3 regions of the Neptuniibacter halophilus genome follow, and region 2 is predicted to be linked to each of the others. Evidence: predicted binding sites of a transcription regulator. Region 2 holds the regulator's gene; each other region holds the start of a gene.
The links. The regulator FliA, encoded in region 2, starts transcription of late flagellar genes. The targets are predictions, from matches to a motif close to CTAAAGTTNNNNNNNNNNCNGCCGATA.
Positions count from the first base shown of each region.

Region 1: the regulator FliA is predicted to act here: its motif matches at 9,470-9,496, upstream of QUD59_RS12645 (putative motility protein).
Region 3: the regulator FliA is predicted to act here: its motif matches at 5,860-5,886, upstream of flgM (flagellar biosynthesis anti-sigma factor FlgM).

Region 1 covers NZ_AP027292.1:2,709,381-2,719,771, forward strand. The annotation lists gene QUD59_RS12605 (TolC family outer membrane protein) at 1-568, shown strand, start outside; gene QUD59_RS12610 (hydroxymethylglutaryl-CoA reductase) at 677-1,711, shown strand; gene fni (type 2 isopentenyl-diphosphate Delta-isomerase) at 1,711-2,739, shown strand; gene QUD59_RS12620 (hydroxymethylglutaryl-CoA synthase) at 2,753-3,919, shown strand; gene QUD59_RS12625 (mevalonate kinase family protein) at 3,919-4,911, shown strand; gene QUD59_RS12630 (mevalonate kinase family protein) at 4,898-5,827, shown strand; gene mvaD (diphosphomevalonate decarboxylase) at 5,814-6,818, shown strand; gene QUD59_RS12640 (DNA polymerase II) at 6,826-9,171, shown strand; gene QUD59_RS12645 (putative motility protein) at 9,186-9,398, opposite strand; gene QUD59_RS12650 (LutC/YkgG family protein) at 9,571-10,239, opposite strand; gene QUD59_RS12655 (LutB/LldF family L-lactate oxidation iron-sulfur protein) at 10,242-10,391, opposite strand, start outside.
Region 2 covers NZ_AP027292.1:1,018,674-1,029,064, reverse strand. The annotation lists gene flhF (flagellar biosynthesis GTPase FlhF) at 1-617, shown strand, start outside; gene QUD59_RS04815 (MinD/ParA family protein) at 632-1,459, shown strand; gene QUD59_RS04810 (RNA polymerase sigma factor FliA) at 1,471-2,181, shown strand; gene cheY (chemotaxis response regulator CheY) at 2,276-2,647, shown strand; gene QUD59_RS04800 (protein phosphatase CheZ) at 2,666-3,463, shown strand; gene QUD59_RS04795 (chemotaxis protein CheA) at 3,476-5,563, shown strand; gene QUD59_RS04790 (protein-glutamate methylesterase/protein-glutamine glutaminase) at 5,587-6,810, shown strand; gene QUD59_RS04785 (flagellar motor protein) at 6,816-7,556, shown strand; gene QUD59_RS04780 (flagellar motor protein MotB) at 7,561-8,496, shown strand; gene QUD59_RS04775 (ParA family protein) at 8,497-9,282, shown strand; gene QUD59_RS04770 (chemotaxis protein CheW) at 9,279-10,172, shown strand; gene QUD59_RS04765 (DUF2802 domain-containing protein) at 10,196-10,391, shown strand, end outside.
Region 3 covers NZ_AP027292.1:2,215,931-2,226,321, forward strand. The annotation lists gene oadA (sodium-extruding oxaloacetate decarboxylase subunit alpha) at 1-633, shown strand, start outside; gene QUD59_RS10255 (sodium ion-translocating decarboxylase subunit beta) at 646-1,947, shown strand; gene QUD59_RS10260 (histone deacetylase family protein) at 2,014-2,937, opposite strand; gene QUD59_RS10265 (response regulator) at 3,227-4,828, shown strand; tRNA gene QUD59_RS10270 (tRNA-Arg) at 4,884-4,960, opposite strand; gene flgN (flagellar protein FlgN) at 5,030-5,509, opposite strand; gene flgM (flagellar biosynthesis anti-sigma factor FlgM) at 5,518-5,826, opposite strand; gene flgA (flagellar basal body P-ring formation chaperone FlgA) at 5,960-6,607, opposite strand; gene QUD59_RS10290 (chemotaxis protein CheV) at 6,732-7,670, shown strand; gene QUD59_RS10295 (CheR family methyltransferase) at 7,691-8,539, shown strand; gene flgB (flagellar basal body rod protein FlgB) at 8,777-9,172, shown strand; gene flgC (flagellar basal body rod protein FlgC) at 9,175-9,612, shown strand; gene QUD59_RS10310 (flagellar hook assembly protein FlgD) at 9,635-10,333, shown strand; gene QUD59_RS10315 (flagellar hook-basal body complex protein) at 10,344-10,391, shown strand, end outside.

The DNA of each region.
Region 1 (10,391 bases), 1.7 Mb from region 2:
TAACTACTACCCACGTGTGCATTTCGAGGTTGACCGTACCTGGAATAACGATATCGATGGTGTGGACGGGACTAACGAAGACCTGACCGCCATGTTCCGTCTGCGTTATAACCTGTACAACGGTGGTGCGGATAAAGCACGGGTTCGTCAGACCCAGCATCAGATTGAAGAAGCTAAAGCAATCCAGAGCAATGCCCTGCGTGAAGTGCTGCAGAGCATGGAGTTGTCATGGAATGCTGTGACGATTCTGGATATGCAGTTACCTTATCTGGAGCAGCACGTTTCCTCCTCTCAGGAGACGCGTGATTCTTACCACAAGCAGTTCGATATCGGTCAGCGTTCTTTGCTTGACCTGCTCGATACCGAGAACGAAGTGTTCTCCTCCAAGAATGACCTGACCAACGCACTGCACGATCAACTGGTCGCTCAGTACCGTGTAGTTAATGGTATGGGGACTCTGCTGGATACGCTGAATCTGTCACTGCCGGAGCCTAATCTGGGTGATGTGGAGCCAGCAGAAACGGCAGACGCTGTTGCTGAAGAGGGTGAGGAAGCGAATCCATCCTAATTTGGTAATTGAAAAGAGGCGGCTAAGTTCATTAGAATTGTCGCCTTCAACCTTATCTGGAAAAGGGTTGCCGCTGGCAGCCCTTTTTTCTTTGTACGAAGAAGCAGCATGAAATCGCATAAAATCAGTCAGGCACCAATCCCGATGCGTAATGTCGGTCCGATTAAAATCACCGGACCGGTACTGGATGAAAAGATCAGTGTACCGCTGGCGACCTATGAAACCCCGTTGTGGCCCTCGGTGGGTCGTGGCGCACGGGTTTCGACCCTGACTGACGGGATAAAAACGACAGTGGTCGATGAGCGGATGAGCCGCTCGATTCTGCTGGAGGCCGATGATGCCCATGAAGCGATGCTGGCGCTGAACTCAATTCAGTCGCGCAAAGACGATTTGAATAGTGTGGTGGCACAGAGTAGTCGCTTTGCCAAACTGATCGATATGCACAGTCAGATCGTAGCCAATATGATCTACCTGCGCTTTGAGTTCACCACCGGAGATGCGTCCGGCCATAATATGGTGACCAATGCTGCCGACAAGCTGATTCCGTGGATTCTTCGGGAGTACCCGCAACTGCGTTATTCCTCAATCTCCGGTAACTACTGTTCAGATAAAAAAGCCACCGCGGTTAACGGTATTCTGGGGCGTGGTAAGTACGTGGTAACAGAGATACTGATCCCACGGGATATCTGCGAGCGCCGGCTTAAAACCACACCGGAAAAAGTGGTCGATCTGAATATTAAGAAGAACCTGATCGGTACCATGGTGGCGGGTGGTCTGCGCAGTGCCAATGCGCACTACGCCAATATGCTACTGGCGTTCTATCTGGCGACCGGACAGGATGCGGCGAATATCATTGAGGGATCGCAGGGGATTGTTCATGCCGAAGTGCGTGATGGCGATCTCTATTTTTCCTGCACGTTGCCTAACCTGATTATGGGGTCTGTGGGTAATGGCAAAGGGATTGACTTTGTTGAGGAAAACCTCGCGGCGCTGGGCTGCAAAGAGGATCGGGATCCGGGTGAAAATGCCCGCCGTCTGGCAGCAATCTGTGCAGCTACGGTGCTCTGTGGCGAATTGTCCCTTCTGGCAGCGCAGACCAATCCCGGTGAGTTGATGGAAGCTCACCTGAAACTGGAGCGGTAATGTCTGATCAGACTAACGAACGTAAACTGGAACATATCCGGGCTATCGAGCGCGATCCGCTGACTGATCGGGCGGCGGGCCACTTTGATCGTATCCGGTTGATCCATCGTGCGTTGCCGGAACTTGATCTGGCTGAAATCGACAGCGGTTGTGAATTTTTAGGTTATCGCCTGAGTTTTCCGATGATGATATCGTCCATGACCGGCGGTGATCATCAGGTGGTGCGCAAGATTAACCGCAATCTGGCGCTGGCTGCTGAACGAACCGGCGTTGCCATGGCGGTAGGTTCGCAGCGGGTGATCTTCTCGGCCCCTGAGGCGCGGGAAAGCTTCCGGCTGCGACAATTTGCACCGAATGTGCCACTGATTGGCAATATCGGTGCGGTGCAGCTCAATTACGGTGTTGAGCTCGCCCAGGCGCAGGAGGCGATTGATCTGCTGAATGCTGACGGGCTTTATCTGCACCTCAATCCGCTGCAGGAAGCGGTACAACCTGAGGGGGATACCAACTTTGCCGGGCTGGCTGATAAAATCAGTCGCTTAGTGTCGGAGCTGGAGTCTCCGGTACTGCTGAAAGAGGTCGGCAGTGGCCTGATGCCTGCGGATATCGAACTGGGCCTGAAAGCCGGTGTGACATGCTTTGATCTGGCGGGCACCGGGGGAACATCGTGGAGCCGGATTGAGCATCATCGTCGTGATGATGACAGTGATCTGGGACTCCGTTTTCAGGACTGGGGGGTGCCGACACCCACCGCACTGAAATTAGCCAACCCTTATCTGGACCGGGCCACAATCATCGCAAGTGGCGGCTTAAGAGATGGGATTGATATAGCGAAATCTGTTATACTCGGCGCCTCCTTATGTGGCATGGCTGCCCCGTTGCTCAAACCTGCTATGGAATCAGCTGACGCAGTTGTCGCAGAGATTGAAAAAATCAAAACAGAATTCAGAACAGCCATGTTTCTATTAGGGGTCCCGGATGTTGCTTCTATGTTCAACAACCGCGCCCTTATTTTAGATGAGTGTTAATCGAGACCAAAGAATGTCAGTTGGTATTGACGAAATTAGTTTCTATACATCCAATTACTATCTGGATTTACGGACTCTGGCGGACGTTCAGCAGATCGAATCAGAAAAGTATTATCAGGGGATTGGCCAGGAAAAAATGTCCATGGCCGCACCTGATGAAGATGTGGTAACTATGGGGGCGAATGCCGCCCAGCCATTGATCGAACGGGTCGGCACGGATGCGATCAGTACCCTGATGTTTGCCACCGAAACCGCAGTGGATCAGTCGAAAGCGGCGGGCGTTTATGTGCACCGGCTGCTGGGGCTGAACGCCAACTGTCGCGTAGTTGAGCTAAAGCAGGCCTGTTACAGTGCGACGGCGGCTATTCAGATGGCCTGTGCGCTGGTGGCCAGACAGCCGGAAAAAAAGGTGCTGGTGATTGCCTCCGATATCGCCCGTTATGACCTGGATACCTCAGGTGAGGCGACACAGGGGTGCGGTGCTGTCGCGGTACTGATCTCAGCGAATCCGCGGCTGATTGAAATCGATCCTGAAGTGGGTAACTACACCGAAGACGTGATGGACTTCTGGCGGCCTAATTACCGCTCTACTGCACTGGTGGATGGTAAGTATTCTACCAAGATCTATCTTAAGTCCCTGAAGAAAGCCTGGGAAAATTTTACCGAAGTCAGCTCGCTGGCGTTCAGTGATTTTTCGCATTTTTGCTACCATCTGCCGTTCAGCCGGATGGCTGAAAAAGCGCATAAGCATCTGGCCAAGATCAATCAGGCCGGGCTGTCGCTGGAGCAGATCGAACAGCAGATTGAAGATACCCTGCATTACAACCGGATTATTGGTAACAGCTACACTGCGTCCATGTATATCGGCCTGACCTCGCTGCTGGAAAACTGTAAGCAGAGCCTGGCCGGTAACCGGGTGGGTTTCTTCAGTTATGGTTCGGGCTGCGTGGCGGAGTTTTTCTCCGGTACCGTTGTTGCGGGTTATGAACAATGCCTGCATACTCTGAATCACCGTAAGATGCTGGATGCCCGTCAGGAAGTCAGTTACGACGAATACCTGAAACTGTACCGTCATCCGGATCCGCGTGACGGTGAGCATCATGATATTCCTGCCGGTACTACGGGTCGTTTCCGACTGGCTGCGATCAGCGGTCACAAGCGGGAATACGTTATCTGCTGATGAAGGCTAAAGCCCCGGGAAAGATGATCCTGAGTGGTGAACACTCGGTGGTTTACGGGGCGCCGGCCATTGCCGTGGCGGTCGATCAATCGGTGACCGCCCGTTTTACCCCATCCACAGGCTCCACTCTGGAGTTACGCTCATCTCTTGGCGAGTATTCGCAGCCCCTGACAGAACTTGAGTCATTAAGCGATCAGCTTGACTCGCGCTATGACGCATTTCTGCAACATCGCCTCGGTATCCGTGAAGTATTGCAGCACCCGCTGGAGCTGATCAGCTATACCCTGGCGCAGGCCGGGTTCTCGTCAGCCGGGGTAATCGATATTAACAGTACGATTCCGGCCGGTGCAGGCATGGGCTCTTCGGCCGCACTGATTGCTGCGTTGCTGAAATTGGCTCAGGGAAATCATGAAGAAGATTCAGATCCGGAACGCTTTTTCCGAACGGTTCGCTATTGTGAGCGGTTACAGCATGGACGCGGCAGTGCTATTGATGCGGCGGCAGTGACCTATGGTGGTCTGATCAGGGTCTGTGCTGATGAGGTCACTCCTTTGCCATACACGCTGGGCAGGGACTGGTATATCTGGAACAGCGGTAGCCCTCAATCCAGTACCGGAGAAACCGTAGCTGCCGTGCGTGCTGAGTTTGAAGGAGCGCCGGTCTGGAGTGCTTTCAGTGCCGTGACAGAAGCGCTGCAACAGGCACTGCAGAACGCTGATCAGAGTGCTTTGCCTGATCTGATTCGCAGTAATCAACTGTTACTGGAGCAAATTGGCGTGGTACCTGAGCCGGTTGCTGAGACCATTCGGCAGGTGGTGGCACTGGGTGGAGCGGGCAAGGTCTGCGGTGCGGGCTCACTGGGTGGCAAGGCTGCCGGGCAGGTATTGTTTTATCTGCCGGGCATGGATGTTCAGAGTATCAGTCAGTGGCTGCGTATTGACCTGCAGCCTCTGCGACAGGTTAATCAGGGAGCTTGTTTTGAAGCCTATTAAGGTGACGGTACCGGGCAGTATTATGCTGCTGGGTGAGCATGCGGTGCTATTCGGTGAGAAGGCGCTTGCCTGTGCTGTGGATAAATATATCCATCTGCAGCTGACCCCACGAAGCGATCGTAAAGTACGTATCGATTCCGCACTGGCGCAGTATGAATCGGATCTGGATCAGCTTGCGGCGGAACCTCGTCTCAGCTTTGTGCTCGCTGCTGTACGCCGTTTTGCGCCTGCGCTGGTCTGCGGTTTTGAGCTGAGCATTCGCTCGGAGTTTTCCCATACCGTGGGTCTGGGCTCTTCCGCAGCCGTAACTGCCGGCACGGTTGCGGCACTGGCGGCTTATTCAGGCCAGTCTACAGAGCCTGCCGCTTTATTTGACCACGCGCTGGCAGTGGTGCACGAGGTGCAGGATGGGCGCGGGTCGGGTACCGATCTGGTTGCCAGTATCTATGGCTCGATTGTCTCTTACCGGGTCGAGCCGAGGCAGGTTGTTTCCCTGCAGGGCTTGCCTGACATTTCGCTCTATTATGCGGGTTATAAAACACCTACCCCGGAGGTGCTTAAGCGCATTGAGCATCAGAGCCAGTTTCAGCCGATGTTTTATCAGCAGTTATACCGTCTGATGGGAGAGCTGACCGAGTCAGCCGAAGCCGCCGTTGCAGCAGCAGACTGGGCGGGGCTTGGGCGTATCATGAATCATTATCAGGGGTTGATGGATGCGCTGGGGGTGGCTGATCTGACCCTCTGTGACATTATCTACCGCTTGCGCCAGAGTTCTCGTATTCTGGGCGCTAAAATATCAGGCTCTGGTCTGGGGGATTGTGTGCTGGCGCTGGGAGCTGATCCGGCGCTGGCGTTGAATTATGAGCAGATCCCGGTCGCAGTATCGGAACAAGGAGTCAGCATTGAGCATCACTAAGCAGCAGGTAATCGAGCGTTTTCTTCCGGATACTCCGTTACCGGGAACCACCGCAGACGCTTTTGCTCCGAGCAATATTGCGCTGTGTAAATACTGGGGTAAACGTGATGCTGAGCTGAATCTGCCAATCAATGCCTCCCTCTCGGTATCATTGGGCGAGTTAGGCAGCCGTACCTCAATTACGCCGGTCGATGCAGACAGTGATCAGGTTTTTCTCAATGGCGAGCTGTTAGCCGCTGACAGTAGTTTTGCCCGGAAGGTGATCCGCTTTGTCGATCTGTTTCGACGTGATCTCAGACAACCGCTGTCGATCCGTACTGAAAATAATATTCCTACGGCTGCAGGGTTAGCTTCATCTGCCTCGGGTTTCGCTGCGCTGATGTTGGCGCTCGATCAGTTCTATCAGCTCGGTCTGGAGCCGGCCCGACTCTCTGCTTTTGCCCGGATGGGCAGTGGCAGTGCTTCGCGTTCGATCTTCGATGGTTTTGTCGAATGGCATAAGGGAAGCCGGGAAGATGGTATGGACAGTTGCGCCGAGCGCCTCGATATTGAATGGCCCGGGTTTCGTATCGGCTTACTGAAAGTGGCCACCGGCGTGAAAAAAGTTGATTCGCGTTCCGGCATGCAGCGCACGGTTGAGTCGGCGGCACTTTATGCATCCTGGCCGCAGCAGGCCGGGCGGGATCTGGCGACCATCAAACGGGCGCTGGCTGATCGGGATTTTGAATTGCTCGGCGCTACGGCAGAGCAGAATGCGTTGTCGATGCATGCGACGATGATCGCTTCCTGGCCGCCGTTACTCTACTGGCAGCCGGAATCTGTGGCAGCGATGCATCGGGTCTGGGAACTGCGTTCGCTGGGCGTAGAGGTCTACCTGACTATGGATGCCGGGCCCAACCTTAAACTGCTCTATCAGACGGCTGACGAAGCGGCGGTGCTGGATGCATTTCCTGAGCTGAGTGATCTCGATCTGGTAGCGCCGTTCGGCTGAACCTGAGATGGGCAAGCCCGGGCCTGATAAGGTCGGCTTTATTCTGACCCGACAGCAGCAGGATGAACGTTCCGGAATCAGCCTGACCTACTGGCTTTGTCACGATCAGGGCTGCAGCCCGGTCACTCTGCAGGGGCAGGAAGCGGTACTGTTCGTTCTGGATCAGCAGGTTGAAGCTCTGAACCGCTTGCTCGCTCATCTGCGTGGCTGGCGACTGGCCAAAGTGAATATGACTGACCTTAAGGGTCGCGGTGTTCACGCCCTCTACAGTCAAAGCCTGAAAACGTATCGCCAGATTCAGGAGCTGTGTCAGGTGCACGGTATCGCAATGATGGAGGAGGATATCCGTCACGCAGACCGTTATCTGATGGAACGCTTTATTCAGGGCGGCGCCGGTGTTTTGCAGCGCGGTTCCCGGGTGCGGCTGCAACCGGCCGATTATGCCCCGCGTTTCCGTATTCTCTCTATCGATCTCGAAACCACTATGCGTGCGGATAAAATCCTCTCAGCGGCCTTCTATGCTGAAGACTTTCAGCGGGTTTTGATGCAGGGAGAGGGGGAGGACACGGATCAGGTTCGTTACTACCCCGATGAGCGCTCATTGCTGCAGGCATTTATACAGGTTGTAGATGAATATGATCCGGATATTTTTATCGGCTGGAATGTAATCGGTTTTGACTTTCGGGTGCTTTACAACCGGGCACAGGCTCTGCGTATTCCGCTGCGGCTTGGACGCGATCAGCAGCCGCTGCAGTTGCATGAGTCCGGTCAGGGTAAATTGTTTGTGCGGATGGGTGGCCGGATTGTACTGGATGGTATCGATACCCTGCGTGGCGCCACTTATCAATTTGAGAGCTTTTCACTGGAAAATGTCGCCCGGGAGTTTCTCGATCGGGGTAAGCTGATCGAGCATGTGGACGATCGTGGTGGCGAGATCCAGCGCCTGTTCCGCGAAGATAAGCAGGCGCTTGCGCGCTATAACCTGGAAGACTGCAAACTGGTCTGGGATATCTTCCTCAAAGCAGATCTCATCAATTACCTGATTGAGCGGGCCCGCCTGACAGGGTTGCCACTGGATAAAGTCGGCGGTTCTGCCGCCGCCTTCGATAACCAGTATCTGCCGCTTTTGCATCGGGCGGGTTATGTAGCACCTGAGTATGCCTCCGGTATGTCCGGTCTGAGTGCACCGGGCGGTTATGTGATGGATTCCCGGCCGGGGCTCTATCGTCAGGTGCTGGTGCTGGATTTTAAGAGTCTGTACCCGAGTATTATCCGTACCTTCAAAATTGACCCTTACGGGCTGGCTGAAGGTTTAAAAGAGGGGGCGGATGAAGAGGATCTGCTGCCCGGATTTAACCATGCGATTTTTTCCCGCAGTAAAACGATTCTGCCCGCGCTGATTGAGCGCCTGTGGGGCGCGCGGGATCAGGCCAAAGCGTCAAATAATGCGGCACTCTCCCAGGCGATTAAGATCATTATGAACTCCTATTACGGGGTGCTGGGTTCAAATGTCTGCCGTTTTTTTGATCAGCGACTTTCCAGCTCAATTACCCTGCGTGGACATGAAATCCTTACCCGGACACGGGACGTCATCGAGGAGCAGTTTGGCTTTCAGGTGATCTACGGTGACACCGACTCAGTGTTTGTCTGGCTTGGAGATGATTTTCCTGAGGCTGATGCCAACAGCAAAGGGCGTGAACTGGCTGAGTTTCTTAATCAATGGTGGCAGGCCGATCTGGAGAAGCGGTTTCAGCTTCAGAGCCAACTGGAAATTGAGTACGAAACCCATTACAGCCGGTTTCTGATGCCCACCATGCGACACTCCGATAAAGGCACCAAGAAACGCTATGCGGGGCTGAAGCGTCAGCCCGATGGCAGCACGTCGATGGTGTTTAAAGGCCTGGAAAACGTAAGGACTGACTGGACCCCGCTGGCGCGCTGGCTGCAGGAACAGCTCTATTCGCGGATCTTTTATGGTCAGGAATGGAAGCCTATGCTGGAGAAGACGGTGGCGGATATGCTGGCCGGGGAACTGGACCAGCGTCTGGTTTACCGTAAGCGGATACGCCAGCCTCTGGGGCAGTATCAGAAGAATAAACCGCCGCATGTTCAGGCCGGGCTTAAGGCGGAACTGATGTATCAGCAGCGTCAGCAACCAAGCCCTTATACCGCGGGGAGTTACATCGAATACCTGTGGACGGTTAACGGGCCGGAGCCGCTGGAGTTTGTGCGTTCGCCGATTGACTATCAGCACTATCTGGAAAAGCAGCTACAGCCGGTGTGTGAGTCAATTCTGCTGTTTATCGGGGAGAGTTTCACTGATCTGACAGCGCCTCAGGGTAAGCTATTCTGAGGCGGCATACAGATTCAGGCTTTAACGTCGATCTGGGTTCCCAGAGGGCTGAGGGGGTCGACGCGAAGTTTGCCCGGTGCGGTCACTTCCAGAAGTTGCATAATCTGATCGCCGGTTTGTTCTATCTGGTCTTTGGCCATCTCGGCTGACTTTACTGCATGACTGCTCTGCAACTGCTGATTACTCGCCGTTGTTGCGGCTGCTGCAATATCATTTCCATCCATCATTCAAAACCTTCAGTTGATTACGTGGCGTGGCTGTAATCCCTGACAGCGCTTTTCAAATAGGGTTACCGGTTTATCGGCGAAGCAGGCGGGAACTTGAGGGGTTCGTGAACGTGGGGGGTGAAAAAATGGAGCGTGGGCAGGCCGCCATGGTGATCGGCGGCCTGCGGCAGGATCAGACGTCCCTGAGGATAAAAATCACCAGCACACAGGGGCCATGCGCGCCCATCTGCAGCTTCTGTCCGATGTCAGCGCTGCGAGAAGGGCCGGTAATCATATTCACTGTGCGTGGCATGGAGTTCGGGTGCTTCTCACGCAGCCGGTTCCAGGCGTCCTCGTAACTGCCGACAATATCTGACTCTTTGAGCAAAACCAGATGGCAGTCTGGCAGGAAGTTCAGGGTGGTCGGGCTTTCTGGTCGGGAGTAGAGCATCAGGGTGCCGGTTTCTGCGATTCCGGCCATGCTGGTGGTCAGGCTGGCCAGATCGCCGGAGCGGGCGACGCGTTGCTCACGGTTGATCTCACCCAGTGCACTCCAGTCCAGTTGATTCAGACACTCATCGCTGGCGCTGACCAGCGTTTTAAACTGATGCTGGTTCAGCCACGCAGCAACAGCGGACGGTAGCTGGTTGAGGCTCTGAATATCGATCAGCTCAGCGGCTGCGGCTGAAGCCATCTCACGGAACAACTGAATCTGCCCGGGCTGATCCAGTTGTGAGCGTTTTGGGATGATCGTCGGTTTGTGAGCCCGGATTCGTTCCAGTGTGGCTTCACGCTGTGCCTCAGTAGCTGCGCCCCGTTTCAGACCGTGGCGGATATTAGCCAGAATTTCTGCTTTGCTCATGGTTATTCTCCCGCCTTCTGTTTAGCTTGCCACTGATCCATAAAGGTTTTTCCCTGAGGGGCGGGCATATCCCGCCAGTCGGTCCAGCCGCCCGCCAGTGGCAGTTTGTTGATACGGCCTTTCTTTCCGGCCATTTTCTGCATAAACCAGGC
Region 2 (10,391 bases):
GGGTCGGTAAAACCACCACTATTGGTAAGCTGGCAGCACGTTATGTGCTGAAGTACGGCAGTTCCAGTCTGGCGCTGGTGACAACCGATACTTACCGTATTGCCGCGCATGAGCAATTGCGCACCTTTGGTCGGATTCTTGACGTGCCTGTCCGGGTGGTGGATGAAAACAACAGCCTCGACGAAGTGTTGCACAGTCTGAAAAATCGTCGTCTGGTGCTGATTGATACTGCGGGGCTGAATGCTCAGGAGCCTCACAGCGAGGCGCAGTTGCAGATGCTTGAAGGCGTCACTCTGCGGCTGAAAAAATTGCTGGTTGTTTCCTGCAGTAGTCAGCGCCGTGTGGTTGAACAGGCGTTTAATGCTTATCAGACATTAGGTCTGAATGGCTGTGTTTTGAGTAAGATGGATGAATCGGGCAGTCTCGGTGAGGCACTGTCGTTGATTATTGAAAAGCGCCTGCCGGTGACCTATGTCACAGACGGGCAGCGTATACCGGATGACATTGAAGTGGCTCGACAGCATGAGCTGGTAAGCCGTGCGGTAATTACCGCTCAGCGGGCGATCGAAGCCGAGAAAAAAATGTCCGCCCTTGGGTCTGCCTATAAAACGGGTTGAGAGCAGGAAAAGATATGAATCAGCATAAACCCGTTAAAGTCATCGCCGTGACCGGCGGTAAGGGTGGGGTAGGTAAAACCAATGTCTCGGTTAATCTGGCGCTGGCGCTGGGGGATCTGGGGCAGCGCTCCATACTGATGGATGCCGATCTGGGGCTGGCCAACGTCGATGTAATGCTGGGGCTGCGGCCGAAGCGAACCATCGCAGATGTGCTCAATGGTGACTGCGGATTAAAGGATATTCTGCTGGAGGTTGATGATTACCTGAGCATTGTCCCGGCGTCTTCCGGTACTCAGGAGATGACCTCGCTCTCTGCACATGAACATGCTGAATTGATCCATGCTTTCAATCAGGTTGCTGATGATATTGATGTTCTGATCATTGATACGGCGGCCGGTATTTCCGAATCTGTAGTCAGTTTTGTGAAAGCTGCGCAGGAAGTTCTGGTGGTTGTTTGTGACGAACCCACCTCAATTACCGACGCATATGCTTTAATAAAACTGCTAAACAGAGATTATAAGATGACCCGTTTCCGGGTTCTTGCGAATATGGTTCGCAGTGAACAGGAAGGTCGTAACATGTTTGGTAAGCTGCTGACCGTGACAGACAGGTTTCTGGATGTAACACTTCAATATGTAGGGTCAATCCCTTATGATGAAAACGTTCGTAAAGCCGTTCAGCGTCAAGTAGCTGTTTTAAAAGCGTTTCCAAAGAGCAAAGTCTCCTTGGCATATCGTCAGTTAGCGAATAAAGTAAACGGATGGCCGGTCCAGTCCGTGCCCCGTGGTCATTTGGAGTTTTTTGTTGAACGGCTCGTTCAGGGAGTGAGTTCAACAGATTAAATAGAGGCAGTATGTACAACCAGCTGCAATTACAGTCGAGTGAAGAGCTGATCGAGCAGTATGCGCCTCTGGTTAAACGCATTGCCCATCATCTGCTGGCTCGTTTGCCGGCAACGGTATTGCTGGATGATCTCATACAGGCCGGAATGATTGGTCTGCTGGAAGCCGCCGGAAAGTACGACGCTTCCAAAGGGGCCAGTTTTGAAACTTATGCAGGGATCCGCATTCGTGGTTCCATCATTGATGAGGTGCGCCGGGGGGATTGGACTCCCCGTTCTGTGCATCGCAACAGCCGACGTGTCACCGAAGCCATTCAACAGGTTGAAGGGCGAACTGGCAGAGATGCATCGGATGCTGAAGTCGCCAGAGAGATGGGGATCAGCGTCGATGAATATCATAATCTGCTGCGCGATTCTCTGGATAGCCGGCTGTTCAGTTTTGAAGAGTTAATCAGTCCTCAGGATGAGGGGCCCGGTGAATCATTTGCTAATGATGACCCGGGGCCAAATCAGAATTTTGAGCGTGAAGCGTTTTTAAAAGCGCTAAGTACGGCTATAAATAATTTACCGGAAAGAGAAAAGTTGGTGCTTGCGCTCTATTATGATGAAGAGCTCAACCTGAAAGAGATAGGCCAGATATTAGGGGTGAGTGAATCTCGTGTTAGTCAGATTCACAGCCAGGCGGCTTTGCGATTGAGATCAAGGCTAAGTGACTGGCAGTAAAAAAAGGGTTGACCCGACTCAACGTAATTGCGGTAATTAGGTGTAGACTCAATGAGTTGCGTAGTTCTAACGGGAGGTCGTCTTGAATAAAGACATGAAAATTCTTGTAGTGGATGATTTCTCCACCATGAGACGCATAATCAAAAATTTGTTGCGCGATCTGGGTATGACCAATGTTGAGGAAGCAGATGACGGCCAGACCGCATTGCCTATCCTCAAACAGGGGGGTATCGATTTTCTGGTTACTGACTGGAATATGCCGGGCATGACCGGTATCGACCTTTTGAAAGAGGTGCGTTCCGATCCGAATCTGGCGCATATGCCGGTACTTATGGTTACGGCTGAGGCGAAGAAAGAGCAGATTATCGCCGCTGCGCAGGCCGGGGTTAATGGCTATGTAGTCAAACCGTTCACCGCGGCTGTCTTGAAAGAGAAAATTGACAAAATTTTCGAGCGCCTGGGTTAAAGAATAAGGTCGGTAGTAATGATTTCAGGAACAGGCAAAGGGTTGGGACACTTCGAAATGGAATTGCAGTTGAAGGCTCAGGAATTGGTTTCTGTGCTCAACGAGGGCAATCTGTCTGATGCAATGGACATCATTCAGGATCTGCACGAATTCCGCCACAAAACCTTCTTCAGTGAAGTAGGCCACCTGACCAGGGGGCTGCATGAGGCGATCAAAGCCTTCTCCCATGAGTTGGGTAGCAGCCTTGATGTGGGAGATGAGTCTGTCCCCGATCATACGGATGCTGCTGACCGTCTGAACTACGTCATCGAAGTTACTGAAAAAAATGCGCATGAAACCATGGACAGGGTGGATAAGGCCCTGACTCTGGTGGACAACCTTGATGTCCAGAGCGAACGCTTTAAAGACCTGCTGCTTCTGGTGGGGCAGTTGGAGAAAGAACACTCAACCCTGGCCGGGGTGTTTGACCGGACCTGTGCGTTGAAAGAAGAATCCGAAAACACCATTGCTACCCTGCGTACCGAGTTGACCGATATCGTCGTGTCACAGAGCTATCAGGACATTACCGGGCAATTGATCCGCCGGGTAATTAATCTGGTTACCAATGTCGAGACTCACCTGGTCAGCCTGATGGAGATGGCTGCCAAGGTCGAACGGTTGTCTGGCATTGAAGTGCTGGAAGCAGATGAAGAAGAAAAACAGGCCAATAAAAAGAATCCTATTCAGGCTGAGGGTCCTCAGGTCAATAAGGAGGCGGCTGACGTGGTCAGCAGTCAGGACGAAGTTGATGACCTGCTATCCAGTCTGGGTTTTTAAGAGGAGCGCCATATGAGTTTGGATGTGGATCAGGAGATTCTTGAGGACTTTCTTGTCGAGGCAGGAGAGATTCTTGAGCAATTATCCGAACAGCTGGTTGATCTGGAGCAGCGTCCGGATGACAGCGATCTGCTCAATGCAATTTTCCGCGGCTTCCACACGGTAAAAGGCGGCGCGGGATTCCTGCAGCTTGATCCGATGGTGGATTGCTGCCACAAGGCGGAAAACCTCTTTGATATGCTGCGTAACCGGGAAATTACGGTTACACCTGAGCTGATGGATGTCGTATTGCAGGCTCTGGATACCGTCAACGTGATGTTTGATGCGGTACGCAGTGGTGTCGAGCCGGATAACGCTGATCCGGAACTGATTCAGGCGCTGATTAACTTTTCAACAGGTAATGTGCCGGCTGCACAGCCTGTAGCGCCCGCACCTGCTCCGGCAGCGCCACCTCAGGCGGCTCCTGCTGCCGATAAGAGCCATGATGAATTCGACCTGTTGCTCGGTGATATGGAGGATTCGGCGGGTGCTGACGTGCCTGCGGCCGAAGCCGGTGATGACCTGATTACGGAAGATGAATTTGAATCGCTGCTCGATGAGCTGCACGGCCCTGGTAAAGGGCCGGGCAATGAAAATCAGGCGCCTGCAGAACCTGAACCTGCCGCGGCTGCCGCTGGCGGTCAGGATCTGATCACAGAAGATGAATTCGAAGCCCTGCTGGATGAGCTTCAGGCTCAGGGTAAAGGGGCGTTCGGTGCGCCTTCTGCTCCCGCTCCGGCGGCACCCGTGGCTGCACCTGCGCCGGCACCGGTCGCCGCAGCACCTGCGCCGGCTCCAGTAGCGCCAGCACCGGCCCCTGCGGCCGCAGCGGAAGTTGTTTCCGAGCAGGCGACCGCTGCAGCAGTTAAAGCCGCACATCAGCAAGCCAAGCCTCAGGCTGAGAGCAATGTCAGGGTTGATACCCGTCTGCTCGATAAGATCATGAACATGGTCGGTGAGCTGGTACTGGTGCGTAACCGTCTTGTGCGTCTGGGGGTCACCCGCGAAGATGAAGAGATGGCCAAGGCACTGGGCACGCTGGATATGGTAACCGCCGATCTGCAGATGTCGGTGATGAAAACCCGTATGCAGCCGGTGAAAAAAGTCTTTGGTCGTTTTCCGCGCCTGATTCGTGACCTGTCCCGAAATCTGAAGAAAGAGATTCGTCTGGAACTGCGCGGTGAAGAGACCGATCTGGATAAAAACCTGGTTGAGGCGCTCGCTGACCCGTTGATTCACCTTGTGCGAAATGCGGTGGATCACGGTATTGAAGCCCCTGATGCCCGTGAAGCGGCGGGTAAGCCCCGTGAAGGTCATGTGCTGTTGTCCGCTGAGCAGGAAGGGGATCATATCCTGCTGGTCATTCAGGATGATGGTGCCGGTATGGACGCGGAAAAACTGCGTAATCTGGCCATTGAGCGTGGCATGATGGATGCCGAAGCTGCCCGACGCCTGACAGAACAGGAATGCTTCAACCTGATTTTTGCTGCCGGTTTCTCAACCAAGAAAGAGATCTCCGACGTGTCCGGCCGTGGTGTTGGCATGGATGTGGTGAAAACCAAAATTACTCAGCTCAATGGTACGCTGAATATCGACTCTGTGGTCGGTCAGGGTTCACGGATTGCGATCCAGGTGCCTCTGACACTGGCGATCATGCCTACGCTGATGGTTATTCTGGAAGATCAGGCGTTTGCGTTGCCGCTGGTGAATGTAAACGAAATCTTTAATCTGGATCTGACCAAAACCAACATCGTAGATGGTCAGCAGGTGATTATCGTACGGGATCAGGCATTGCCACTGTTCCACCTGAAACGCTGGCTGATCGATGGTCAGCAGGGTGCGGATCTGCCGGAGCAGGGACACGTTGTGATCGTAACGGTTGGCACCCAGCGCGTTGGCTTTGTGGTGGATCAACTGGTGGGTCAGGAAGAGGTTGTGATCAAGCCTCTGGGTACTATTCTGCACGGTACGCCGGGTCTGTCCGGTGCAACAATTACGGGCGATGGCCGTATCGCATTGATTATCGATATCCCGAATCTGTTGAAGCATTACGCATCCTGAGGCAGGTGAGGGGATCATGATTTATGCCGGTTAGGGTTCTGATTGTTGATGATTCAGGTTTCTTTCGTCACCGGATCACTGATCTTCTGGCAGGCGACAGCCGGATAGAGGTTGTCGGCTCTGCCCAGAACGGGCGGGAAGGGGTTGAGCAGGCAAAGAAGCTTAAGCCCGACCTGATTACCATGGATGTGGAGATGCCTCAGATGAACGGCATCGAAGCTGTCCGGGTGATTATGCGGGAATGCCCGACCAATATTCTGATGCTGTCCTCTCTCACCCACGAAGGTGCTCAGGTAACACTGCAGGCACTGGAAGCGGGGGCGCTGGACTATCTCTCCAAAGATATGCGCGCCTGGATGGAGCACTCATCGTCACTGGAAAAACAACTTCGCGATAAAGTAGTCGAGCTGGGGCGTTCCCGACATGCCCGGCAGCGTAGCTCGTTTATTTCTTCTGCCGGTAAAAGCAGTGGTGGCACGTCGATGGTTTTTCGTCCGGACAGCGCCAGTCGTTCTCCGGCGTCGTCAACGGCGACATCACGCCCGGCGCGAACCCCTGCACCTGCCGCCCGTCCATCAGGGCAGCGAACTGAACCTGCGGGCAGTCGTTTGCAGGAGCGTAGCGCCACCCCGGCGACGGGTATTGCACCGCGCCGACCAGTGTCACGGAAATCAATACCGGCCGACTGTAAGCTGGTGGTGATCGGTTCCTCCACTGGTGGCCCGGCTGCGCTGCAGCAGATACTGACTCAGTTGCCCGCCAACTTTCCCCATCCGATTCTGCTGGTGCAGCATATGCCTAAGACATTTACTTCGGTGTTTGCCAGCCGGCTGGATCAGCAGTGCAATATTGCGGTTAAAGAGGCGGAAGATGGCGATCGGCTGATGCCGGGGCGCGCACTGCTGGCGCCGGGTGGTCATCAGATGATTATCGATCCGCGGAATAAAGATGTGATACGCATTATGCCGGGGGATGAGCGTCTGACCTATAAACCCAGCGTTGATGTGACCTATGCCTCCGCAGCTAAATCCTATGCAAGCAAAGTGTTAGCGATCATTCTTACCGGGATGGGCGCCGACGGTTGTGACGGTGCCAGGCTGCTACGTCAGCAGGGAGCGACTGTGTGGGCGCAGAATAAAGAGAGTTGCACCATCTATGGTATGCCGCAGGCAGTGGTCAATGCGGGGCTTGCAAATGAGATCCTCGACCTGACCGAGTTCGGCCCAATCCTCAGCAATAAAAGGTAGCGGATATGGATATCACTGCAATTCTGGGTGTGATACTGGCGCTGGCTGCGGTATTGGGGGGGAACTATCTCGAAGGTGGTCAGTTTGCCGAGTTACTGAACCTGCCGGCTGCGGCGATTGTGATCGGGGGGACGCTGGCAGCAGCGATTATCCAGTCTCCGGCTCAGGATGTAGCGCGGGCGGTAAAGCTGTTAGGTTGGGCGTTCGGTAGTAATAAACAGGATCTCGCCGGGCGTATCGACAGAATCGTCAAATGGTGTGTTGTGGCCCGCCGTAAAGGGCTGCTGGCACTGGAAAAAGAAGCAGAGAAAGAATCCGATCCCTTTGTCAAAGCGGGCTTGCTGCTGTTGGCAGATGGAAAAGGGCCTGAGGTGATCCGCAGTTCGCTGGAGGTTGAGCTGATCACGGTAGAGCAGAGAGACCTTCAGGCCGCGAAAGTAATAGAAAGTATGGGTGGTTATGCTCCGACGCTGGGGATTATCGGTGCCGTGCTGGGGTTGATCCACGTGATGAGTAACCTGACTGATCCCAATGGGCTGAGTGCCGGCATTGCCACGGCCTTTGTTGCTACTATTTACGGTATCGGCATTGCCAACCTGTTTCTGATTCCGGTAGCCAACAAGATTAAAAATCTGGTGCTGCTGCGATACCAGTATCAGGAGATGGTTCTGGAAGGGCTGATGTTTATTGCAGAAGGTCAGAATCCCAAAGCCATTCAGCAGCGGCTGCAGGGCTATCTGAGGTAGCGTTATGCCCAGACGTCGGCAGGTTGAAGAGAGTATCCGCAATGATCGTTGGGTGATCTCCTACGCTGACTTTATCACCCTGCTGTTTGCTTTTTTTGTGGTGATGTATGCGATCTCTTCGGTGAACGAAGAAAAATACAAACACCTGGCTGAGGCGTTGTCCGGGGTGTTTGTAGGTGGCGATCCGAGCGCAGATTCAGTCGATGGTGACGGGCTGGGGCGCAGTAAGTCAGGTGCCGGTATTTTCCGTGGCGGGGTGGCTGATGAGGATGCCCCGGAAGTTAAAATAGCACCGCCGGATCAGGCAGAAACGGATGCACTCCGCGCCTTGCAACAGGCGTTTGAGGTGGGTTTTTCGAAGCTGATATCCGACGGGCAGATCAGAGTGACCGGTAATGACCTCTGGTTTACCATTGAGTTGCGCGCCACCCGGCTGTTTGATTCCGGTGGTGCGGTACCTAATGTCCTGGCTGACGAGCTGCTTGAACAGATTGCGCTGATCCTTAAAGAGACGAAGAACCCGATCCATGTAGAGGGTTTTACCGATAACCAGCAGATCTCCAATTCGGTGTATCCGTCAAACTGGGAGCTCTCCGCTGCCCGGGCGGCGACGGTAGTACGTTTGCTGGCACAGTTTGGTGTACAACCGGAAAGGATGGCTGCAGTAGGCTATGGTGAATATCAGCCGGCTTACAGTAACCGGACTGAAGCGGGACAGCGCCTTAACCGCAGGGTGCTGATTGTGGTTTCCCGTGATGAAAAAGTACGCCGGGCCGTTTCTTCATTCGGTAGCCAGCAGGTCAGTGCTGATGCAGTGTCAACGGTGCTCGCTTCGCCCGAAGAGGAGGCGTTGCCGGTGATTGAACAGGTCGAAACCGGTGACGGTGGTGTATTATTCAGACGTCCGGAACCTGAATTGTTACAACAGGAAGATAGATAAATGCATGTATGGTCTGTTGCCAACCAGAAAGGTGGTGTCGGCAAAACAACAACCGTAGTGACGATCGCAGGTCTGCTGGCTGAGGTTGGTTATCGGGTGTTGCTGGTCGATCTCGACCCGCACGGCTCGCTGACCAGTTACTTCGGCTACGATCCTGACGAGCTGGAAGACAGCGTTTATAACCTGTTTCAGGGTAGCAGCAAGGTGCATAAAGAGGATGTTACTGATCTGTTGCTGAAGACCAGTCATGGCCGCATTGAACTGATTCCGGCCTCTACGGCTATGGCGACGCTGGAGCGTAAAGCGGTTGGTGCAGAAGGGATGGGCTTACAGATAGCGAAAGCCCTGGCACATGTTCGGGATCGCTATGACTATGTGCTGATCGACAGTCCGCCGGTGCTCGGCGTTCTGATGGTTAATGCACTGGCTGCCTGTCAGCATCTGCTGGTACCGGTTCAGACCGAGTTTCTGGCCCTCAAAGGCCTTGAACGGATGATTCGCACGATCAATATGATTAACCGGGCGCGTAGTAAAAAACTCAGTTTTACCATTATCCCTACTTTTTATGATCGCAGAACGCAGGCCTCCGTGAGCAGTCTGCGTGAGCTGCATCATAACTATCCGAATGAGATTTCAAACGCTGTGATTCCGGTTGATACCAAATTCCGTAATGCCAGTATTCAGGGGCTTGTCCCCTCTGTGATGGACTCCGGTAGCCGGGGGGTTCACTCTTACGCCCGGCTGCTGCGGTCTCTGCTTGAACGTCAGAAGCAGGAGGTTCTATGACCAAGTCCGATAAGAATCCACAGCAGAACGGTACAGAAGAGGTTCACGGCGTTCAGAAGCTGGTATTTGATTATCTGGAATCTCTGCTGTCTGATCCGGATGCCGGTATCGATACCGAGACAGAAATCGCTGCGATTAAGCAGCAATTGGCCGTGGAAGAGGGTGCTGAACCCGACGCCGAAATTTCTGAAAATAGCGCTGGTATTGAGGCGGCAGATCAATATGCTGCTGTAGAGCCAGAGCCAGAGCCAGAGCCAGAGCCAGAGCCAGAGCCAGAGCCAGAGCCAGAGCCAGAGCCAGAGCCAGAGCCAGAGCCAGAGCCAGAGCCAGAGCCAGAGCCAGAGCCAGAGCCAGAGCCAGAGCCAGAGCCAGAGCCAGAGCCAGAGCCAGAGCCAGAGCCGGAACTGGCGGCACAAGCTGAGCCTGAAGAGGCTGTAGCAGAAAATCTATCACCGGATATGGCCGGTCGTGAGATCAACTGCGTGCTGATCCGTATGCACGGCCTTAATCTCGCGATTCCGTTCGATTATGTTGAAGGCGCGGTTCACCTGAGTTCAGTTTCACTGACGCTGGATGCGGCCCATGACTGGTGTCTGGGGCGTTTTGGCGGTATGACCTCAGAAACTAATGTGATCGATACGGCACTGTGGCTGATTCCTGAGCGTTATAAGCCGGAGCTGGCTCGTTACGATGAGTTAATTATTTTGCAGGGACGGCATTGGGCCCTGGCTTGTGATGAGCTGGTCAAATCGGTTCGTATACCGGCGGATAAAGTCTCCTGGGCCGGCAGTAATAACCCTCGAAAATGGCTGCGGGGTACATACATGGAAGAGCGATGCGCAATTCTGGATATCCCTGAGCTGATGAAACAGTTTGATCAGGCTTTCTGATTGAGCACGAATTAGGACCGAGCATGGCAGCAACCTGGATTACTTTGCTTTTACTTTTATTGGCGCTGGGCGCTTCAGTGGCCTGTTTTGTCCTGTTTCGCCGTTTACGCCAGCATGAGCGTCGTCATCAGGCCCTGATCAATGTATTGCGTAATGAGATTCAGGCCATGACTAACAGCTCTATCGGCATGGGGCGTCGTCTGATTGAGGTTGAGCAGA
Region 3 (10,391 bases), 1.2 Mb from region 2:
GCTGAACTGCAGGCACGTGTTCTCGACGGCGGTGAAGCAATCACCTGTCGTCCGGCAGATCTGCTTGAGCCAGAAATGGACAAGCTGGTTGACGAACTGAAAGGTCTGGCTGCCGAGAAAGGTATTGAGCTGACTACCGGTGAGAACGAAATTGATGATGTTCTTACTTACGCTCTGTTCCCGCAGATCGGCCTGAAATTCTTGGAAAACCGTAACAACCCTGATGCATTTGAACCAGCACCTACATTAGAGGACGCACTAGCAATGGCTGCACCTAAGAAATCCGGACCAGAAGTTTACACAATCAATGTCAATGGTCAGAACTACGTTGTACAAGTAACCGAAGGTGGTGATATTTCTGCAGTTGCACCTGCTGCGGCGCCGGCAGCGGCAGCGCCTGCTGCGGCACCTGCTGGAGATGCAGAAGACGTAGCAGCGCCTCTGGCCGGTAACATCTGGAAAGTGCAGGTTGCTGCAGGTCAGGCGGTTCAGGAAGGTGATGTGCTGGTTATCCTTGAAGCGATGAAAATGGAAACTGAAGTACGTGCTGCTCGCGCTGGTACAGTTTCTACCGTCGATGTTAAGGAAGGTGACGCCGTTCAGGTTGGCGACACTCTGCTGACTCTGGCATAAGGTAGTAGCTCGATGGAAAAGTTAATCGAACTGTTAACAGCCTCGGGTGCTTATAACATCACGGGCGGTCAGGTCGTAATGATTCTTGTGGGTCTGTTACTGCTGTTTCTGGCCATCAAAAAGAATTTCGAACCCCTGCTGCTGGTACCAATCGGTTTTGGTGGCATCCTGGCTAATATCCCTGAAGCAGGTCTGGCTTACACGGCGGTAGAAAACGCCGTGCATTTCGCTGTTCCGGAGGTGATGAACGGGCTGGCTGCAGCGCTGAACATCACCAGCACTGATCCGCATGATATTCTGCACGCCTATCACAGCTCATCGGCAGCAGAACATCAGGCGGCCATCAATGTGGCTCTGGATGGTGGTTACGCGAACGGTATGCTGTACAACTTTTACAGTGTAGCGATTGGCTCAACGGCTGCGCCGCTTCTCATCTTTATGGGTGTAGGTGCCATGACCGACTTCGGTCCGCTGCTGGCTAACCCGCGTACACTGTTCCTGGGTGCCGCTGCGCAGTTTGGTATCTTTGCTACCGTACTGGGCGCTGTTGGTCTGACTACTTTAGGTCTGATGGACTTTAATATTCAGGAAGCAGCCGCGATCGGTATCATCGGTGGTGCAGATGGCCCGACGGCTATCTATGTAACGAGTCTGCTGGCACCGCACCTGCTGGGTGCAATCGCCGTAGCAGCATACTCTTACATGGCGCTGGTTCCTCTGATCCAGCCGCCGATTATGCGCGCCCTGACCACAGAGGCGGAACGTAAGATCAAGATGAGCCAGCTACGTCATGTGACCAAGCTGGAAAAGATTCTGTTCCCGATCGTATTGTTGATTCTGGTTGCACTGTTGCTGCCGGATGCGGCACCGCTGCTGGGTATGTTCTGCTTCGGTAACCTGATGCGTGAATGTGGCGTAGTGGATCGTCTGAGCGATACAGCACAGAATGCTCTGATCAACATTGTGACCATCTTTCTGGGTCTGTCTGTTGGTTCTAAGTTGTCTGCGGACAAGTTCCTGGATCTTCAGACGCTGGGTATTATGGCGCTGGGTATCGTTGCTTTCTGTATCGGCACGGCGTGTGGGGTCATCATGGCCAAAATTATGAACAAGCTGGCCGGTGGTAACTCCATCAACCCGCTGATTGGTTCTGCCGGTGTATCCGCTGTACCAATGGCTGCCCGTGTATCAAATAAGATTGGTCTGGAGTATAACTCTCAGAACTTCCTGCTGATGCATGCAATGGGGCCAAACGTAGCCGGTGTAATCGGATCTGCAATTGCCGCGGGTGTGATGATCAAGTTTGTAAGTTGATCTGACAAACGCATAAACTAAAAAAGGCTGCCTTCATGGCAGCCTTTTTTTGTCTGGTGCCCGGCTTCAGTGGCCGGCGAGTACCTCCAGATGCGCCTGCACACTGAAGGCAAGAGAGACCGGATTGTAACCCCCTTCAAGCACGGAGATCAGTCGGTTCTGACTATAGGTGCGGGCGGAATCCATCAGAAGCTGGGTTACCCAGCGGTAGTCCTCTTCATTCAGCTTGATATCGGCCATGGGGTCTTCGTGATGTGCATCGAATCCGGCGGAGATCAGAATCAAATCAGGCTTGTGCGCCTGAATTGCCGGTAACCAGCGACCCTCGACCAGTGAGCGGAACACCATACCATCACTGTGCGCATCCATGGGGCAATTGATAATATGGTCGCGCTGGATATCACTGTAGCGCTCAGGGTAGAACGGGTGCTGAAAGGTGGAGCAGACCAGCACTTCGGGCCGGTCCTTAAAAATATCCACAGTGCCATTGCCGTGATGAACATCGAAATCGAAAATGGCGACCCGTTCAATGCCCGGCTGCTGCAGCGCATGCATGGCTGCAATAGCAACGTTGTTATAAAAGCAGAAACCCATCGGAATATTGTGTTCCGCATGGTGCCCGGGTGGGCGGACGGCACAAAAGGCGTTGTTATTTTTACCGCTGAGCACCCGGTTTACCGCCATCACGGCAGACCCGGCAGCCAGACTGGCAGCGTGCAGGGAATCAGGACAGAGCGCAGTATCTTCGTCGGTGTAGACTACACCGTGCTCAGGCAGTTTCATCTCGAGACGCTTCTGATGCAGATGAGCGTGCGCAAGCTGAATCTGTTCCGGCAGAATATGGGTGGATTCAATCCGTTCCAGTTCCTGAATCAGTCCTGTTTTTTCCAGAACTTTTTTTATGGCCAATAGACGGACTGGGCTTTCTGGATGTTCCGGCCCCATATTGTGCAGGCCGCAATCCTCATGGGTGATGAAGGCAGTAGTCATAGTCTCATTATTATTAGGTTTTTCCTCAGTGTACCTTAAACCATAGAAACAGGAAGTTATCATATTGTCTCAATATTCCATGGGACGCTATGGAGTGGGATATTTCTTGATCCAAGTCATTAGTGTTTGGCCCAGTCATCGCTAGGATAGGCAGTACAGCATAGAACTGTCTTGGCACCGCGTGTTTCACCCTACACCCGGTGCTTTTTTTTGTTTGCGCAAAATGCTTTTGTCATTGCGGCTACGCTTTTATACTCAGTAAATTACAGTGACAGTTATGGATAGCTGAGTGGCAAAAATAGATTATTCCGATAAGCAGGTGTTGCTGATAGAAAGCAGTGGCAACATGCGCTCGACAATCTTCTATATGCTGCGCAGCCTGGGGGTCGTCAACCTCAAGGCGATCACCATTAATGATCGTGTTCTCAGCGAGATTGCTGAAGTCGATTATGATGTCATTTTGCTGGGGCATAATGTCAGTGACAGTGTGACCGGTATTCAGTTGCTTGAAGAGTGCCGTTACCGGGGATACATCAAGCCAAGTGCCTGCTGGGTTTTCATGAGCAGTGATGCCTCACAGGAGGTCGTCCTGCATGCAATAGACAGTCACCCTGATGATCTGATCATGAAGCCTTTCTCGGTGGATGAGCTCAAACACCGCCTGGATAACATTCTCTATCGGAAATCTGTTTTTCAGCCTGTAGATGAGGCGATTGAGATTGGTGATCTGCCCTCCGCGATCAATTTCTGTAAACACAATTTTGCGCCTTACGATCTGGAATACGATGAGGCCCAGTTAATTCTGGCACGTCTTCTGATCCAGTTCAGGCGCCCCGCCGAAGCGGCCAGCGTTGCTGAAAAACAGTATTGGAAATCTCACAACAAAGAGGCGGGCCTGCTCTGGGCTGAGGCCTTGCTGGCGTTGAAAAAGCCCAAAAAAGCCAAGGCATTATTGCAGGAGCTGATTGAAGAGTACCCGTTGTTTATTGCCTCTTATGACCTGCTCGTGCGTGCCCATGAGAGTAGTGGGGATCTGGAGAAAGCCCGGGAGGTGATGGCGGAAGCTACGCAGAAAAGTCCGATGGGTATTCCGCGGCAGATGGAGTTAGGCAGGCTGGCTACCCAGACGCAAAAACTGGATCTTGCCGGCGGGGCCTATAAAAAATCGATTGTACTGGGGCGCCGCAGTTGTCACCGTTCGGCAGAGCCTTACCTGCGCCTTGCTAACGTCAAGCGTCTGGAGATGAAACACTCTGCCGGTCTGGTGACAAATGAGCTGCAGGGCGAATTTGAAAAAGTATTGGCTCAGGCGAATCAGGCATTCCCCAATGATAAAGCACTTCAGGTACGTTCGGCGCTGCTGAAGAGCGAGTTATATCAGCAGCAGGGTGATATTGAGCAGGCGAGTAAGTGTACCCGTGATGCCCAGCGCCTGAATGACGAATTGGAACAACCCCTGGATCTTGATCGTGAACTGTTGAGTGTCACCGGCGATGCTGTGCCTATTCTCGAGGAAGAATCGGTTCGGTCTGAGCCTGTCACAGCGCGAACCCATGATCCTGAGATGAGCCTTAAAGTAAACCGGTTAGGCGTTAAGCATTACCTGTCGGGCAAGATGCCGCAGGCATTGAAGTACTTCGGGCTGGCCACCGAATATGATGCCAGCAATGCCGGGGCCCTGCTTAATCTTGCACAGCTATTTCTGGAATCTGCCCGCGATAGTCGCGAAAAACGCCAGGAACGCCTGAAAATGGTTGAGCGTTATCTGGCGCTCGCCAGTCGCTTACCACTGGAGGATGTCGAGAAAGATAAGCAGAGTCAGTTAAAGCGCTATCTGGGTCACGACCCGGCTCTGTTGCCTCAGGGCTCATTAGGGAATCTTCTGCGTTAAGCGGTGTACTGCGCTTCTGAATGAGTAGCTGAAAGAGATCATCCGATCCGGAGAGTGGTGTCCCAGAGAGGATTCGAACCCCTGGCCTGTCCCTTAGGAGGGGACCGCTCTATCCACCTGAGCTACTGGGACATGCTGGCAGATGACGAATGCTGCCGGATTCTAGCCTGAAAGGTAACGATAGGCAATGCAGGCTGCGGTTCAGGCTTTACCCAGTCGGCTCTGGGCTTTGTACAGCCCGGAATTACCGGATTTGTTATACAGCTGATCCTGTTTCTTGTGGCCGCGAACGATAGCCAGCAGTTGGTTTACGTTCTGCTGGTTGCGATAGATCGCCTGTTCGTTGCGTTTGTTTTTCTGCTGGAGCTGTTTCAGTTTCTGCTTGATCTCGGTGTGCAGTTCCCCGGTCAGGCGGGCGGCTGGTGAGGAGGTATCTGGCAGGCTGTAGTCGCCAACCTCTACCTGAACGCCGAAGCTGCTGAGTAATTCTACCCGTTGTTGGGTAAAGGTATGGAAGCTGTTAAGCAGCCCCATTTTTTCCTGTGTGGTATCGCTGAGACGATCCAGATCTTTGCTGCTCAGGGCTTCAAGCTCCTGATCGTAGATCTCGCTGAGGGAGTCCAAAAGTAAGATACCCTGCTTAAGCAGGGTATCCAGTTCTGAGTATTGCTGTTCGGTCATGTCTAAAATCAGAGCAGATTGTCAAAGTTAAGCATCTTTTCAGCTACGCGCTCGGCGTTAATCTGATAGTTGCCACTCTCAATTTCCTGTTTTAGTTGCGCGACACGCTCGTTGTCCACATCAGGTGTATCGGCCAGTTTTTTCTCAACATTCTGAAGTGCTACTGCAGCACTGCTGAGTTTGACTGTGTCACCTTTACTGGACGGAGACTGCGTAGGTGTGCCGTTACCGCCAGTCTTGGCAGCAGGGGTATCACCTGAGCGTGCACGAGTGCTTGTCGTCTGCGACGATGACAGGCCCGTGATGTCATTGATCATTTATCCGTCCTCAAACTTGTATCTGAACCAGCTTATCGGCGGCTGCAGTGGCAACTTTAGAAAAAAATTAAAAAAATGTCTTAAACGTAACCAGCAGTATAGCAGCAGAAGAAAGCGCTAACCAATCAGCCGTTCAGGGCGCGCGGACCAGGCCGGGGCCTATGACCCGGGCTTTAATAATATTGCCTGAGCGGTCATTTTGAATGCGGATCTGTTCGCCGACTTCGCCATCTTCCAGTGCGGTGCCTGAGGCGCGGATGGTCACGCTGTTGCGTTTAGCTTCAATGATGACCGCATTGCCCTGGCTGATAGCCAGTGGTGCTTTAAGCATGCTCGCTGTGATAACGCTGCCCGCAGGAATGCTGCGTTTCGTGGTCCAGCCTTTAATATCTGCTGGCCGGGTAAAGTAAGCGGAGCGCAGTGTGGTCAGGTCGACCTCTTCAAGTGTGAGATTGCTGAGGCGGAGCTGTGCATTTCGAGGCAGGCTGATATTGCTGACAACGGCCGGACCGAAATGTTTAACTTCGGCGGCAATAAATAGCTGCCATCCCGGTGCCGGGCAGCGTGCACGAAAGGTGATTCGGCTGCTGTTGCCCCTAGGTGTTTGAAATTCAAGAGGTGCCTGGCAGTTTTTTAGTTTGATTTTGCGACTAATCGGGTTAAGTTTGATCTCGGTCCGTGCGTCAGGTTGTGCTTTTTTATAGTGTTCCTGCAGGAAAAGGACAGCCTCCTGTTCCAGAATGTCAGTCTGATCGGCTGCAAAAAGGCGGATGGGGGCCAAAAGAAAAGTGGTTAGCAGGAAAAGTCGTGTTAGATTATGCTTATTCACGTTGTTGAAACTAACATTATGTTTAAGTATCAGCGTATAACCAGAATAGATTAAACCTCTACGGGATTGTTAGATCATGTCAGGTATCCTAGATAGTGTAAACCTGCGTACCCAGATGGTGGGGCAGAACAGACTGGAGCTGTTGTTGTTTGGTCTGGAAACGGAGCAGCAGTACGGTATTAACGTTTTCAAGGTTCGCGAGGTTTTGCAGTGCCCTGATCTGACGGAAGTTCCGCGTCAGACTTCAGCGATTAAAGGGATGGCGCATATCCGTGGCGAAACAATTCCTGTTCTGGATCTGTCTGAGGCGATTGGCAGGGATACGGTACCTTCCGATCAGCGTCAGGAGTGCTTCCTGATTGTTGCTGAATATAACCGCCGCACACTGGCCTTTCTGGTTCGCAAAGTGGATCGCATCCTGAATACCCAGTGGGATCAGATTATGGCGCCACCGACAGAGATCGGTGTAGAGAACTATCTGACAGCTATCTTTGAGCACGAAGGTAAGCTGATCGAAATCCTCGACGTTGAACAGATTCTTGCAGATCTGTATCCAATGCCAACTGAAGTCAGCCAGGATGTTGCGAATGAGCAGGTGCGTGAAAAAGCGCGCGAACATCACATTCTGATTGTTGATGATTCTTCTGTTGCACGTAATCAGATGCAGCGCAGTCTCGAAAACCTGGGTGTTAAAGTTACCTCCTGCAATAATGGTCGGATGGCCTGGGATCTGTTGCGGGAAATGGCTGATCGCGGCACCGATGTGACGGATCATTTTCTGATGGTCATTTCGGATATTGAGATGCCGGAAATGGATGGCTACACCCTTACCTCTATGATTCGTGACGACGAACGGATGAGTTCGATGCATGTAGTGCTGCATACCTCGCTGTCCGGTGGGTTCAACGTATCTATGGTTAAGAAAGTGGGGGCCGATGGGTTCCTTGCGAAGTTTAACCCGGATGATCTGGCGACGGCTGTGGTACAGCGTATCCAGCAAGTCGAAAAACGATAACTGAGCGGTAAATCATATCGATGAGCATTGCTGGCAGGTCGAGCTTTACGATCACCGACGCGGACTTTGAGCTGTTCAGTCGTTTCCTTGAAGATAACAGCGGAATTCTTCTGGCGAAACACAAACAGTATCTGGTTCAGAGCCGTCTGGGTAAAATTGTTCAGGAGCAGAATTGTTCAGGTCTTAAAGATCTGATCTCCAAGCTGCAAAGCCCTGCGGCAAAACGCCTCCGTGAGCAGGTTATCGATGCGATGACCACCAACGAAACGCTCTGGTTTCGTGATGTACACCCTTTTGACATTCTGCGCGACCGCATTCTGCCTGAGCTGACCGCAAAGCCCGGCGGTTCTAAGGTGCGTATCTGGTCGGCGGCCTGTTCTACCGGGCAGGAACCCTACTCCATCAGCATGACGCTGGATGAGTTTCGCAAGAAGTCTCCGGGTAAGCTCAGTGCCGAAGAAGTGATGGCGACCGATATATCGACTCAGGTGCTGGAACAGGCCCGCCGGGGTGAATATGAGATGTTGGCTATTGGCCGTGGTTTATCTCAGGAGCGGTTGACTCAGCACTTCAAACAGCTCCCTAACGGCAGTTGGGGTGTAAAACCGGATATCAAATCACGGGTAAGGTTTCAGAGCATCAACCTGCTGGGGCAGTACAGTGCTATGGGCAAATTTGATGTGATTTTTTGCCGTAACGTGCTGATCTATTTTTCCAGCGAGAAGAAAACTGAGATTCTCAGCAAGATGCACGGGGTTCTGAAGCCGGGCGGCTATTTGATTCTGGGTGCCTCTGAGTTTCTGTCTGGCCTGTCTGATAAATATCAGATGATTCACTGCCGTCCGGGCATAATTTATCAGGCTATCTGACCTTCTGTTATGACGTTTTCTAAAACCGCCGTTTATGGCGGTTTTTTTATGCCTGCCTTTTTGCCGGCGGTTGCCGCTTTGCCGCTGCGGCAATACGGCGGTCTTCCATTGCCGGTTTTGAGTGATGTATTACAAGTGCAGAGGAGCTAAAAATCTTAACTCATTGTTAAATAAGTGATTTTTGTTTCTGGTACGGGGATTGCTTTTATCTGACCATCTGAAAATAGAGGCAAGCCAATGGCCATCAGTTTTGACGCAGCTTTAGGTATTCATGATGACGCTTTGCTCCATCGGGCACGCCGTGCCGAGGTGCTGGCGAATAATATTGCCAATGCAGATACGCCAAACTTCAAAGCGCGGGATCTTGAGTTTGCCCATGCACTGGAAAATGCGTCTAAGCTGCAGGTAAAGCAGACGGCCACTTCGCCGGGCCACAAAACTGAACTGCTCGAACCGGATCTGGCTGCGGATATGATGTTCCGCATTCCAAATCAGGCCTCCGTAGATGGCAACACCGTAGAGCTGCAGCAGGAGATGGCGCGCTACACCGAAAACTCGTTGGATTACCAAACCTCTTTCCAGTTTCTGAACCGTAAATTTACGGGGCTGAAATCAGCTATCAAGGGTGAATAAACATGTCATTAAGTAATGTTTTCGGTATTGCCGGCTCTGCGATGAATGCGCAGACAATCCGTCTGAATACCACCGCAAGTAACCTGGCCAATGCTGAAAGTGTCAGCTCCAGTGTGGATGAGACTTACCGTGCCAGAAAACCTGTTTTTGCGGTTCAGCAGGTAGATCCGCTGGCAGAGCCTGATAACGAATCGGGCATTGCTGCGGGGCAGGGCGTGCAGGTGCTTGGCATCGTTGAGAGTGAAGCTGAGCTGCGAAAAGAATATAACCCTGCGCATCCCATGGCGGATGATCAGGGGTTCGTTTATTACCCGAATGTGAATGTCGTGGAAGAGATGGCGGATATGATCTCCGCTTCGCGCTCTTTCCAGATTAATACTGAAATTTTGAATACTGCTAAGCAGATGCTGCAACAGACGATCCGTCTGGGCCAGCAATAACTGAGTGATGGGGTTCTAAGCCATGAGTAATGTAAATGGCGTAAACCAAAATGTCTTCGACCAGATAAATCGGGCCAACCAGGCTTCGAGTACGGCGAAAAGCCAGTCTCAGGAAGACAGCGATATGTTTATGCGCTTAATGATCGCGCAGTTGCAGAATCAGGATCCGACCAGTCCGGCGGATACCACTGACTTTATGCAGCAGATTGCGACCATGTCTCAGGTTGAGAGTATCAACCAGCTCAATACATCGGTGAATGAGATGTCCCAGTCAATGCTGGCCAGTCAGGCGGCATTGCAGGCTTCCTCTATGGTCGGGCGCTCCGTGTATATTGCGGGTGATACGGCGGAAGTGGGCACTGCCCTTAATCCTTATGCCAAGGGCTCTTTTAACCTGAGTTCCAGCGCCAGTGATATGCGGATCAAGGTTTATAACGCCAGCGGTACGCTGGTGGATACCATGCAACTGGGCTCAGTAACTCCGGGTGAGCATGAGTTTGCCTGGCAGATGGATTTTGACGAAGACGGCAATCCACTTCAGCCAGCAGGGGACTACACCTTTGTGGTTGAGCGACTGGATGACGGTGAATACAGCGCAGTCAATACCAACATGTCTTATCGGGTCAACAGTGTGACCCTGGGTGAGAACGGTATTGGTATGCAGGTGAATACGACGGCTGGCACATTCGATGTTAGCGAAGTGAAACAGATCGGCGCGTGAGGACAAAAAAATGGCAGGTTTCAATACAGCAGTAACCGGTCTAAAAGCAGCCAGTACA